DNA from 3 places in the Chryseobacterium pyrolae genome. Region 2 is predicted to be linked to each of the others. Evidence: riboswitches for the same ligand, from Rfam matches in the RefSeq annotation. Region 2 holds a riboswitch; each other region holds the start of a gene.
The links. A riboswitch is a leader RNA that binds a small molecule or an ion and turns the genes downstream of it on or off. The one in region 2 is predicted to bind cobalamin.

Region 1 (4,677 bases), on a different contig from region 2:
AATATCCAAATCACACATGATCAATACATCCCTGTTTTATAAGTCTTTATCAGCGTTGATGCTGCTTGGACCTCTTTGTTTCGGACAATACCGCTTTGCCATTGAAAATGCATCCAAAAAATATAACACTGAAATTGATGTGGAAGAATGCCTCACTGATCAGTGCAGACATAAGGCAAACGTAGTCCTCTTTAATAAAAACGGTGAAAAAATACAGACTTTGGTTTCAGATGACCTGGTTTTATCTTTTAAGGAAAAATTTAAGCCCTCCAAAGTAAATGTAATACCGCTTACTTCAGAAATGGTCTATGAAAGTCCTGTGGTATTCGGTGATTTTAATTTTGACGGGACCGAAGATGTCGCCATCAGAAACGGAAACGGAGGAAATTATGGGAGTGCTTCATATGATGTGTATGTCTTTAATTCGACACAGAATCAATTTGTCCCAAGTAAAGAACTTACCGAAATTGCCAGCAGCTATCAGGGAATGTTTGAAGTAGATTACGGACGCAGACGATTGATTACTTATGCAAGGTCCGGAGCTTCTTTACATTACACCTATGAATATCAGGTGATTCCTAATAAAGGGATAGATCTGGTGTATGAAAAAATTGGAGATGTAAGTGAAGAACCATCAAAAATAACCATAAAAGAGAAGATCAATAATAAATGGGTGGTTAAAAAATCATCTAAATAATAGTATAATAAGAAAGAAAATGAAGATACAAAAGGAGATCGATTTTATCCTGGCCGTAGATGCCCTGAAAAATGTACAGAGGAGAAATTACAATGCTGATGATTCCAGAAGGGAAAATACTGCCGAACATTCATGGCAGATCATTATTCTGGCACAGATTCTATATCCCTATGCTAAAAACCGCACAGATATTGATCTTTTAAGGGTAATCAGAATGCTGTCCATTCATGATCTGGTGGAGATTGAAGCAGGAGATACATTTTTATTTGATGAAGCTGCCATGGTTGGGAAATTCGAAAGAGAAAAAATTTCTGCACAGAAGATCTTCGGAATCCTGGATGAGCCTTTGCGTACAGAATTTTTTGAGCTATGGCTTGAATTTGAAGAAGAAAAAACTCCGGATGCTATTTTTGCCTGTTCCATTGACAGGATCATGCCGTTTATTCTAAACTCCCACACGTCAGGGAAAAGCTGGACAGAAGCCGGGGTTACCGAAAAACAGATCAGAAATATGCTGGAAAATGCCATTACAAGAGCATCTGATGAAATGGGAGAGGCTTTTGAAACATTGCTGAGCAGAAGTTTGGATACTGATAAGGTAGTTAGGTAATTTTACAGCGAAGCAAGACAGTGGTTTTTAAATCGCTGTTTTTTATAATAGTTTCGGGCGGCCAGAGGCCGCCCGAAACTATATGAGTTAGTGAATTTTATCTATTTTAGATGGTTACCTTAAGTTATTTAGAGGTCGACCTAAGAAACTGTAACGTTAAGAAAACTCTTATGTCTGAGTGCGGGACAAAGTATGATTCTTAATACAGATGGCTACCGCACGAGTTTTAGAGTTTTTAGAGAGCAGATTTCATTTTTAGTGGAAGTTTCTGGTCTTGAATTTTTGGTTCATTTTGCTTCAAGGCAAAAGAACAAATTAAAATAATTATAGTATAAAATGGTTTCGGGCGGCCAAAGGCCGCCCGAAACTTACCAATTATAGTATTCTGATTGGCTTTTTCTCTTCATCAATAGCCACAAAAGTAAAATCACCAACGATCGCTCTTTCTCTTTCATAAGAGTACATCTGCTCCGTATAGATCTCTACATTCACCTTCATACTTGTTTTTCCGACATAGGAAACCTTTCCGATAAGTTCCACAATGGTTCCTGCAGGGATTGGTTTTTTAAAATCGATTTTATCGCTGCTTACAGTTACCACTCTTTTTCTTGCAAAACGGGTTGCTGTGATAAAGGCTACTTCATCCATCAGCTGCATAGCTGTACCTCCGAAAAGAGTATCATAATGGTTAGTGGTGTTTGGGAAAACCGCTTTAAAAATTCTGGTTTCGGATGCTGCAATTCTTTCTTCTGTAGTCATATTTCATTATTAATTAATACGAAATGAAATAGATCAAAATAACAGAGCAGTGACAAGAATCATAGGAATTCCTGAAGCAGTCCATCAGATCAATAAACTTCAAATCGCGAAAGTTTCTTGTTTAAAGAAATAGGCAGGTCTCCTGACTTGTAACATCATTTATCTCCTTCCCGTGCCCTGCACAGTGGATCCTTGATAAAGACTTCAGTTACTTACAGTTGCGCGACAGTCCGTGATTTTCACACGGTTCCCTTTTAATCTGCGTTAAGCAGAACCAGTTTCTGTGATGAATAAGCGTTAAACTTTTTCAGGACAAAAATAAGAATATTACAGAGAAAAACGGCAATTATTCCGGACTATTATAAATAATCTGGCTCATCACCCTTCCTTCCTTGATGGTCCAAAGCGTGATATACCTGTTCTCACCGGAACCGTTAATCATATAAAGATAGATGTGATCGTTGTCAAGAGCGGTTACTCCGACATTGTTGAAATCCATAGTAGGCTGGAACATATTTTTAATAGCTTCCCTTACAAAAACAGAACCTCTTCCAGGTTGCTGAACCCGGATCGATTTGATCTCCGTCATGCCTTCCGGAAGTCCGTCCTTAATTCCCCAGGGTTTTACTTTATCAATCGTAAGGATCTTTCCGTCTGCATCTTTTTCCTGTTTTCTGTAGCCGGCATTCGACGGATAAACATCGATTACGACCTTGGTTCTTTGGGAAGTCGGTATTTTGGGATTACTGTTGTCTGTAAAAATAAGTGATTTTCCGTTTTTGGATTTAGAAGGGGTAAACTGGGGAAGCTGGTCGATAAAAGCAATACGACCTTTATTCACCATCCCTTCCTTCTCAAGATTTTCATATCTCACAAAAGGTTTTTCCTCATCTTGCTTTTCAGGATATTTGATCCAGATCCATTCTGTTTCTCCCGGAGCAGGCTTTACATAAACAAATACATCACCTTTACGCATCCGGATCTTGTCTACGATTTTTCTGTAGTCATCCTTGTGGACACGTACATTGGCGTAGCCTTCTTCAGCCTTTACAACACCGAAAGGAACTTTATTCTGTCCTTTCACAAATGCTAAGGAAAAAAGACTGAAAGCGGATAAGTACAATGCTCTGTTTACGGAAATCATTCTATGAAATTTTTTGATCCCTCAAATATATAAATTAAATGTTTTTTTGATCAGTAAAATGTAATGGTATTTGATTAAAATTGTCAATATACTCTCAAAAGCTTGTAAAACTCTTCATTGGGAGGCTGATGCCGATTATTTTTAAAACAATTTTAATTTTTCGGAAGATAATTAAATTGTTGCAGTTCTTTAAGGTCTTTCACCTTTCTCAAATGGGTGTCCGAGAGAAGATAAATATCATCAGCCATATTGAATAAAGTCATATAATTATGATCGGAGATGATCATTCCTTTATAGGGTACCTGGCTTTTAATGATCATTTCCAATTCATCAACGTTTTTAGGAGAAACACCGCTGAAAGGTTCATCCAGTAAAATAAATTCCGCATCTGAATAAGTAATGATCAGGGTTTCAATGATTTTTTTCTCACCGCCTGAAAGATTTCTTGGTGTTTCATTCAAAAAGGGCTGTATCATTTTTAGGTCGTAAAGCTTTTCCGCATTTTCTTGGGTACAGAATAGTGGGATGAGCTTCCTGATCTTACATTCTTTAGGGAGAAATGAAGAACGCTGAGGCAGATAAGCAATTTTATTTTTCCTGTCGGACAGGCTTTTAAGAATAGTATCATTCAATTTAATAAACTGCGTATCCCCTTTAATTGTTCCAAAGATGATCTCTAATAAAGTAGATTTTCCGCCACCAGCGGGGCCAAGAATTCCTGCTATTTTTCCAGTTTCACAGCCTAAATAGATATCCTGGAGAATCTTTCTTCCGCCGAAAGATTTGGTAACACTGTCGATGTGAAGTTTATTCATAAGAATCGGGTAATTACTTTAATAATTAAACTTAATGATCCCGTGAAACCCCACAAAAACCATTTTGAAAACCCAAAATTGGCGTAGAAAAAATATTCGCCTTTCAGCCTTATATCATAAATAAAAAAGTGGAGGAGAGGAAGAATGAGGAAAAAATATAGCCCAAGATTTTCAAAAGTAAATTGAGTACCGAAGCATAACAACAGAGAAAATAACACCGCAGGAATCATTAATTTTCTATAAAAAATCCAAAGGACAGTAAAGCTTTTATCCATGATCCAAAAATAACAAGAAAATTTGATCTGTATGCTTCAACATGCAATGTTTAGGAGTTAAAATAAAATAGCGCTGAACATTCAGCGCTATTTTTATAGGATTAAAAGGTATACCTCATTAAATTCTTTCAAGCTCATCCGCATTAATCGTGGTCTTAAAAGTTCCATAGTTGACGATCACTTTATTTTTAGAAATCTTTTCAATTGTTCCTACGCTGGTACTTCCGGGAATACGGACACGTTGTCCCTCTTTCATCCATACGGCGCGGTCGGTTTTACGTTTCTCCTCCATTTTTTCATTGGTTTCAGCGATCTTTTCAATCACATCATCCTTTTTGAGTTGCTGGGTGATCTTTCTTTTAACCACCTGAAGACGC
Region 2 (4,677 bases):
TCTTTTTTTTCTGAGGGAACCACATAATCATCTGTCCGGCAGGAGAATAGAAATAAAAGAGTAAAAGCCAGCAGGCAAAAGTTTAGTTTTTTCATAATGTAAAGCTTACAACAAGTTTAAAATTTCTTCCGGGCATCGGATAATTCCTTACCACGTCATAATATTGATCAAGCACGTTATTGACCTCAAAACTGGCTTTGAACTGATGGGAATGCCAGTTGAATTTTTTCTGAACGGATAAATCATGGGTGTACCAGGGCTGTAGATAATTAGCCCGGATATTATTCAGCTGCGCATCATAACGCTCTCCTGTATACATAAAACTGTAATTGAAACTCCAGTCTTTGTAATCCGCCATCATGGTAAAGGTCGCAGCATGCCATGGCACGTAAGAGATCTGATCTCCGTAATAATCATCTTTTTTATCGGTATAATCTCCGGCCCGCTGATAGGTATAACTTACCAGAGGTTTCAGTTTAACTTTACTGATATCAAATTCAGCCTGAACATTCACGTCTGCACCAATAATTCTCACATCGCCTAAATTCGTCATCATCCACCTGAAGAGATTGTTGGTGGGAACAGCTACAATTTTGTTCTCCACTTCATTATAATACCCATCCACTTTCACATAAATACCTTTAAAAACTTTATGATCATAGAGTTTCTGATAGGTAAAACCTGCATCATACTGGTTGGTGTATTCTGGTTTCAGCATTACATTTCCGATCATTGTATAATACAGATCATTGAAAGTTGGCATCCTGAAAATTCTTTTGTAAAAAGCCCGTACTGTAAAATCTTTTGATTCAAATGGCTGATAGCTAAGGAAAGCAGAAGGTGTCCATTCCGTTTTGTCGGGAGATTTTGCATTCTTTTTTACGTTTTCATGTACGAAAGTTCCGAGAATACTTCCCAAAAATTTGAACCGGCTCCACTGATAGGTTGTCGCAAAAGCAACGAGCGATGTATAGCGGGTAGGATATGAAAAATCTGTCAGATCAGCATTCAGATTATTATACTGAAAATCAAAGCTGGCACTTACATCCCAGTCCTTACTGATGGAGTACATATTGGATGTAGAAAAATACAGTTCCCTCTGAATATAAGAATTATCTATCGGGAGAACAGTTGTGGCAATATTCACCGTATCTAAAAACCTGGTGTAGTCATAGGCAAATTTGGCTTTCACCTGAGTTTCAAATTTTGGAAACAGTTTTTTCCTGAAACTGGCCTGAACAAAATAATTTTCATCCAGCATCTGCTGACCTTTAGGTTTAAAATTATTGCTGACAATAGGTGTAGGAATTCCACGATCCGAAATATATCCGTAACCCCGTACATTCCAGCTTCCGTCATTAAGGGTACCGTTTATACTGGTTTCAAAACGTTTCGCACGGATGTAGGAGTCGTATCTTCTTGCAATGGTATCGTTGGCAATAGATCCGTCAGAATTTTTCTTTTCATATTTAAACTTATACAACCCGTCGCTCTGTACAAACTCTGAACTGAAACTTGCCGAAACTTTATCTGAAAGCTTCTGCTCTAAACGGAATGAAGGATTAAATAGACTGATGGAGCCTAACTTTAGCTTAAGGATCAAGTTTGTTTTTTGATCTCCTTTAAAAACCGGTGTTTTAGGCTGAAGATAAATGGATCCTGAAGATCCGAAATCCCTTGCAGGTTGAAAAATTTCACTTTTCTGACCATTGTACAAAGAGACAGATTCAATATCATCCAGTGAGAATTTACTCAGATCCACAATCCCGTTCTGAACATTTCCAAGCTGGATTCCATCATAGAAAACACCTACGTGCTGGCTTCCCATACTCCGGATATTCACCGTTTTCAGGCCACCCATTCCACCGTAATCTTTGATCTGAACTCCCGAAAAGTATCGTAAAGCATCAGCCACCGACTGACTGTTCAGCCTTTCAAGCTGCTCGCCGGAAAGGACCTGTGCAGGAAGAATTTCTTTAAAATCTTTTTTGTAAAGCTGAATAGGAAGAATGGTTTTCTCCCGGATCGTATCTCCGGATTGTGAGAATAGAAGTTGAGATGCCATCACAAATAATGTGATAACGCCTTTTTTAAACTGTGAAGCAGTACATTTTCTGACCATTAGCTCATTGAGAATAATATTGACGCTAATGGATATAAGATAGCAAAGATAAAGCGCAGCTATCACTGCACAAAATCATTGTTGTCCTAAGCTTTATTCCACGAAAGCATCAAACGTTCATCCTCTGGCAGGTCTTCTGACTTACTCCGTTTTTGAAATCCTTCCCATTAAAAAAAAACAGTGGATATACTCTTCAAAAACTTTGATGTGGAGCTTACAGCAGCGGGTCTGTCCCGGATTTTCACCGGATTCCCTTTTAAGTGCTTTTTACAGCGCACCAGATTGCGGCAAAGATAGAAAATTATTAATATATGCAATACGCGGCATAATAAATTAATTCCCAGCACTATGAAAACATTTTTAATAAAATCTGCGTACGTGATATTATGTTAAGCTTCATTTTTTTGCGCGAAGACTTTCTACGAAAAAACCTTATAGATTTTAGAAATCTATAAGGTTGATTAACAGTAAACAATTTTCAGTACTAATAACTGGCGGCTTCGGCAGCCTCAGCTAACACTACATTAAATTCCAAAATTGATAAAAACACTGAATCTGGATTTTGCTTCAATGTCACCTCCTGCTAAATTAGAATAGGCGGGCAGCATCACTTCCCCTCCTAAGCTGATTTTTTTATAAGAAGCCTCAAAACCAACCTTTCCATATAAAGCACTTCCTGCTGTGTTGGGCAGTACCTCATTAAACTGTTTGTTTTTATCATAGACCTCGCCCTGAAGTCCTGCTTTAGCAGAGAAAATAGTCTTTTCATTTCCTGCGAGCTGGTAAAAACCTGTTGCTGCATAATTCCATTGGTTTCCGAAGTGATACTTCTTTTTGTTTTCAGTCTTTACGGTGTAATCTGTATTAACCAGCACAGCCAGCTTATTCTTTTGAAATTTATAGTTTAAAGCGGCCTGATAATCCCAGCTTCCCGTTCCCAGCTGAAAACTGGGATTGACACCGGAAGCTCCTTTTTCATCAAATTTCCCCAAAGGAATTTTAACGCCCAAACCACCGTGGAGTTGGTGAAAATTATCTTTAGAATTGATGATCCGATAGATTCCCATCAGGTTCAGATCTCCGATTCCATTGATATTGATATCCCCTTGCATTGTTTTTTTCTCATGAAAATGAAACGGCAAGCTGGCGTATACACTCAATTTTTCAGTCACAGGAATCTTTCCCCATACCTGCAGGGTATTAAAATACTGGTCCTGAGTAAGATCTTTGACAAATAGATTCTCTTTGGCTTTATAATGCTGTGCAAAATATTTAATTCCAATAAACTGAGGATTTAGCAAAGACTCAAAACCGGAAGATCCGTTTCCTGCGGCACAACCACAAGCATCGCAATCATCAAGTATAATACTATTCATATGGTCTGCCATATAAAGACTATCGTTAATTGTTTTAGCCTGAAAAATCACTGATAAAACAAGGCTGAGTGTAAAAATTATTCTGTTTATGTTCCTCATGGTCATTCTGCAAATTTTGGATTAGAAATAAAGTTTTTATCGGACAAAGTTTTCAAAAAGGCGATGATAAATTGCTTTTCCTGAGTATTCATCGCAATTCCGATGTGCCCGTTCTGTTTCAATTGTGGATCAAGATTGGGATTGTCTTCTACGTTATCTGAATAGAAATTAAGAACGGCTTCCAACGTGTAGAATCTTCCGTCATGCATATACGGTGCGGTATATTCTACATTTCTCAGACTCGGTACACGAAATTTCATCCAATCCGCCTGATCAAGCGTTACCCGATAACGCCCGGCATCTTTGAACTGGGCATTGTGATACATTCCTGTATTTCTGAAACTCTCATCCGTAAATAATTCTCCGCTATGACAGGATGTACATTTCTGTTTAAAAAGAGCCATTCCTTGAGATTCTTCAGGGGTAAAAGTTTCTTTTCCCTGTTTTACTCTGTCGTATTTCGAGTCTGCAGAGATCATGCTTGCCATAAACTGCGATAGCGCTTTCAATATTCTTTCACCCGTCATATTTTCGTCACCGTAAGCTGCCATGAAGAGTTTTTTATACTTCGGATCATCCTTTAATTTAGAAATCACCTCTGGCATGGAGCTGTCCATTTCATTCACATCTGTGATCGGTATGATCGGCTGTTCGTTCAGATTATGAATGACACCATCCCACATATATCTCTTGAGGAATGCCATATTTTGAATCGGCGGTGCATTACGAATTCCTATTCTGTCATCCACTCCATGGCTCACAGTATGGCCATGGTGGGTAAAAGCATTTTCCTGAATATGACAGAATCCACAGGATATGGTATTATTTCTTGAAAGCTTTCCTTCATAAAATAATTTTCTACCCAGCTCTACTCCATTTTTAGTCACCGGATTACCGGATGCATCGAAAGTCATTTCAGGAAAGTAAGACGGAAACTGCAGCGAATAAGCTTCATCTTTTTCCAGCGGCTGGATGACCTCATCTGAACAAGACAGGCAACTCAAAAAAGTAATGACAACCCATATTGTTTTCAATAAAATCCTAATCATTGTGAACGTGATCTACTTTAAACATCGCTGT
Region 3 (4,677 bases), on a different contig from region 2:
TAACGGGGATTATTAAGTTCAGCTGTAATTTGGCCAACCGCTTTAAAATTATAACGGTTTGCGATTTGGATTTTATTGGAATTATTCAGTAGCAAATAAGCATTTTCACCTTTGAAAGCAACCATCTGTAAAACATCACCTAATTTCGCTCCTCCGTTATTCAGTGCAAAAACATTGTCCTGTTTTAGGTTTAAGTCTGCACTTACAAACGTTACGTCTCCTTCAGGTTTTCCATAGGTACCTTCATTAGCAATCAAAAAACCATTGCCATAGAATATTTCCTGCTCATCATTATTATCATTGTTACACGATACAATGCCCATAAGAAGTGCAAAAGCAAAAAGAAAATTTAGAAATTTGTTCAGTTTCATAATATTTTTAAGTTTAAAAATTAATAGTTGCATACATACTGTAATTTCTCTTAGGCATCGGGTAAAGAGATACCGTCTGATAAACCGTATTGGTCACGTTGTTCACTTTAAATCCTAAAGTGTACTTCTTGAAAAGTGCGGCAGAAATTCCTGTATTCAAAATAAAATAGGGATCAATGGCTGTCGACCTTTGCTGGTCGGTAGTAGTATAGGTAAGGCCATTGAAAAGCCCTTGAGCATACACCTTTAAGAAAGAATATCCATACTCTATATTTCCGACAGCTTTGTGAATGGGAACATACATCCGCTGCAGTTGAGTGTCTTTATTGACTGATTTTGAATAGGAATAACCTGCATCCAGTTTCAAAGCGTGTTGTCCAAAGGTTTTATTCCAGCTAACCTGCGATTCCAAACCATAAGACTCTACTCTGGTCGTATTGAACGGTGCCCAATATCCGAAAGAGGTCGGAAGCCAGTTGATAAGATTTTTGATGTCCATGTAATAAGGACTTAATGTCACTTTAAAATCTCCAAAACTGAACTCATGGTTCATGTCAATATTGGTGGAAGTTTCAGGAAGTAAATCCAGATTTCCTCCCGGTTGCCAGTAGAGATCATTAAACGAGGGGAATCTGAAGTTTCTTGAAAAGTTGGCCCCGACATGATACCATTTTAAAGCATTCCACTTTCCTGAAAAAGAATAAAGAAGGGGAGAAGATATACCTTCTACAAAATCCTTCTTAATTCCGGCTTCAAAACGAAGATCTTTTTTGGCAAAATACCGGATTAAACCAGCTAAGGATCCCACATTTCTACTGATCACTCCCAATCCCGATTTATAACCTTCACCCTTATTCACCTGAAATTCTCCAATGGCGTTAACATTGATCTTTGGCGTGATGAAATAATTGAAATCATTTTTAAAAATATAATTCTTTCCCTCTGCACCACTTGCTTTAGGAAGATTAAGATTTGAAAAATACTGGAAATTATCCTGCGTATAAGCTGCTTTTAAGCTGTTTGAAAGATTGTTTTTTTGAATATCCCATGCGATCAGACTTCTTAAGGTCTGCGCGTTGTATTTGGTCCTGTTACCGTTGTCCTCAAAAATAGGATAGTGCTGTGATGCATCAAAGATCTGATTCTGCCAGGAAATGGTCTGGTGATCAGCAATTTTATAAGAAGCCCCAATGTTCACTGAAGTATTGAAATATCTTCCGTTAACATTATTGAATCCTGTATTTCCTACAACAAACTCAGGAACTTTATAATCATTTTGGCTCGTTAAATAGCTGCCTGAAACCTTCACACTTAACTTTTCATTACTGAAAGAAGCCTGTGCAAAATTATTATACGTATCAAAAGAAGCCACTTCCGAATAAACAGAACCTTTAAAACCCCTGTTGAAATCTAAAATATTGTTTAAATGAATACTTCCTCCGATAGCCCCACTACCATAAACAACACTTCCGCCACCAGCTTTTACATCGATCTGATCATATCCGAATACCGGAATATTATTCACATCTCCCTGTCCCAAAAAACTTGAATTAATGTTGATTCCGTTCCATACAAAAGCCGTTTGCTGGGCAGTTGTTCCACGGAATGATGGAGAAGAAACAGCACCACGGCCGTTTTCTTTGATGTAAATGGAAGACTGATAGCGTAAAAGTTCAGAAAGGTTCGTTGAGTTTTTCTCAATATCCTTTGGAGTAATCGTACGTACCGGATGAAAAAGTTTTACTTTGCTCATCTGGCTGTCGAAAATATAAATAGTGTCAACCGCCTTCTCCTGTCCCAAAAGAAAGCTGCCATAAGACGTACAAAGCAGTAATAAAGATCTTTTTATATCCATACAATTTTACTTTTCCTCCGAAAGCAATGTGTTTTTAGTTATAATTTTGGCAGGTCTCCTGACTTTCGCGTTCTGCACCTTCCCGTATGAACAGTGGTTTTTTTGCAGAAACTCTTAATGCGATTTACAGTTGCGGGGACAGTTTGGGTATTTCACCCAATTCCCTATTATTTCCAATACGCTGGAAACCAAAATTTTTGCAAAGATAACTTTTTAAATGTATTGCGCAAAAATGACAAAAAGTAAATAATGAATGGTGAATTCCGCTTCGCAAGGAAATTTTTTAAATGTATAATTATCAGTAACGGAAATGATACTATAAAAATTGAAAAATAGTTCTTTAAATTAACTATTCATCTGCAAAGCAAAATTGATAAAAAGCCTAAAAGTGAATAGTGAATCATCAATTTTGCTTCGCAATTGAATGGTAAGGATAAGCACCTTTAAAATTCATTTTTGACTTGCGAAGCAAAATTCACCATTGACAAAGCAGGCTCACTTTTCTCGGCTATAAAAACGTCGAATCAAAATAAAACGGAAGCAAATCCTTGATAGAATGTACCTTTACCACTTCATCATTCATACTTGAAAAATAAAGATCTATATTTTCGTTCTGTTTTGTTTCATATTCTATTAAACTCTGTCGGCAGGCTCCGCAAGGTGGAATTGGAGGATTTTTCTCGTGGAATTCCCTAGGACCTCCTACAACAAAGATCTTTTTTACTCTTACATCCGGAAAGTTGGCTGCCACCCAGAAAAGAGTTGTCCTTTCTGCGCATAATCCTGACGGATAAGCCGCGTTCTCCTGGTTGTTACCGGAATAAATTTCACCGTTTTCCAGCAAAACGGAACATCCCACAAGGAAATTAGAGTAGGGCGCATAAGCATTTTCACGGGCTTGTTTTGCTCTCTCAAATAATGTTTTTTCTATATCGTTCAGTTCACTGCTGTTTTTAAAGTGCTCGTAACTGATCTGTATGTCTTTTTTCATATATTAGTCAGGCTAAAAAGGGGGCCAAATTTACTTCTTTTTCATCAGTTGGACAATGTTTTTTTTGTTCACTATTAAATTGAAATTCAAAAAAATAAAATGCTATATACATCAATACAATTCCGAAATATAGAACTAAAAAACAGATGGGTAATGTCTCCCATGTGTATGTATTCATGCGAAAACGGGATCGCAAATGATTTCCATTTTGTGCATTACGGAAGCAGAGCGCAGGGCGGGACAGGTTTAATAATGGTAGAAGCTACCGGAGTAGAGCCAAGAGGAAGAATTACCAATCACTGCATGGGAATCTGGAATGATCAGCAGGCAGAAGAGCTGGGAAAAATTGTTGACTTTGTCCATTCCCGTTCAGAAAGTAAGATCGGAATTCAGCTGGCCCATGCCGGAAGAAAAGGTTCCACCTGGAATAATCTGCAGATTCCTCTTGAGGAAGGCTGGGAAACCATTGCTCCGAGCGCTATTCCTTATCATCCATCTGAGAGAATTCCACACGTTCTTACCGTGGAAGAAATCAAAGAACAGGTCCAGAATTTTAAAGAAGCAGCAAAAAGAGCCGTAAAAGCAGGTTTTGATATCATCGAAATTCATGGGGCGCACGGATATCTGATCCACCAGTTTTTATCACCACTTTCCAATATACGGACAGACGAGTACGGCGGAAGCTTTGAAAACAGAATCCGGTTCCTGCTGGAGATTGTAGATGGTGTCAACGAAGAACTTGATGAAAATACAGCCCTTTTTGTACGGATTTCCGGAACCGAATACGCTGAAAACGGATGGAATATCAATGACAGTGTTGAACTGGCCAAAGTTTTAAAAGAACATTCTGTAGATCTCGTAGATGTTTCAAGCGGAGGTAATATTCACGGAGCAAAAATATCCGTATTTGATGGTTATCAGGTTCCTTTTTCCTCTCAGGTTAGAAACGAAGCTGAAGTGAAAACCGGATCCGTAGGATTGATTACTACAACGGAACAGGCAGAAGAGATCCTGCAGAAAGGAGATGCAGATCTGATATTTGTAGCAAGAGCGATCTTAAGAAACCCATATATGGCGGTTCAGGGATCATTTGAGATGAAAGAAGAATGCTTTTTTCCTCATCAGTATACAAGAGCGAAAATTTCGTCATAAAACTCCGGGATGAAAATTGAAGACTTTATGCTGACCTGTCCCAGCAAGAAATTTCTGGGAGTTGAGTGCTTAGGATGCGGTGCCCAAAGAGCCATTATGCTCGTTTTTGAAGGAAAATTTTCAGAAGCTTTTCATTTGTATCCGGCTGTTTATACCGTGTTGCTGTTTTTTTTTACATTAGGTTTGAGTTTTGTAGATAAAAAAAGGAAGTACGGGCGTATGCTGATGATTATGGTGGTTGTAAATCTTATTATTATGATGGTATCTTACTATTATAAACATTTTTACATTCATTCTCATTGAAAAAG

Region 1: another riboswitch for cobalamin. It lies ahead of NZD88_RS00140 (acyl-CoA thioesterase); the one in region 2 lies ahead of NZD88_RS10270 (TonB-dependent receptor plug domain-containing protein).
Region 3: another riboswitch for cobalamin. It lies ahead of NZD88_RS19655 (TonB-dependent receptor plug domain-containing protein); the one in region 2 lies ahead of NZD88_RS10270 (TonB-dependent receptor plug domain-containing protein).

The regions. Positions count from the first base shown of each region.
Region 1 covers NZ_JANZQH010000001.1:26,086-30,762, forward strand. Annotated here, with positions in the region: gene NZD88_RS00130 (FG-GAP repeat protein) at 17-697, shown strand; gene NZD88_RS00135 (HD domain-containing protein) at 717-1,307, shown strand; gene NZD88_RS00140 (acyl-CoA thioesterase) at 1,683-2,066, opposite strand; cobalamin riboswitch at 2,182-2,360, opposite strand; gene NZD88_RS00145 (hypothetical protein) at 2,413-3,210, opposite strand; gene NZD88_RS00150 (ATP-binding cassette domain-containing protein) at 3,363-4,025, opposite strand; gene NZD88_RS00155 (endonuclease MutS2) at 4,419-4,677, opposite strand, start outside.
Region 2 covers NZ_JANZQH010000004.1:133,276-137,952, reverse strand. Annotated here, with positions in the region: gene NZD88_RS10275 (YncE family protein) at 1-95, opposite strand, end outside; gene NZD88_RS10270 (TonB-dependent receptor plug domain-containing protein) at 92-2,122, opposite strand; cobalamin riboswitch at 2,232-2,419, opposite strand; gene NZD88_RS10265 (transporter) at 2,647-3,498, opposite strand; gene NZD88_RS10260 (cytochrome-c peroxidase) at 3,600-4,646, opposite strand; gene NZD88_RS10255 (MbnP family protein) at 4,639-4,677, opposite strand, start outside.
Region 3 covers NZ_JANZQH010000012.1:77,819-82,495, reverse strand. Annotated here, with positions in the region: gene NZD88_RS19660 (YncE family protein) at 1-371, opposite strand, end outside; gene NZD88_RS19655 (TonB-dependent receptor plug domain-containing protein) at 385-2,226, opposite strand; cobalamin riboswitch at 2,258-2,434, opposite strand; gene NZD88_RS19650 (cytidine deaminase) at 2,735-3,217, opposite strand; gene namA (NADPH dehydrogenase NamA) at 3,317-4,369, shown strand; gene NZD88_RS19640 (DUF2752 domain-containing protein) at 4,379-4,672, shown strand.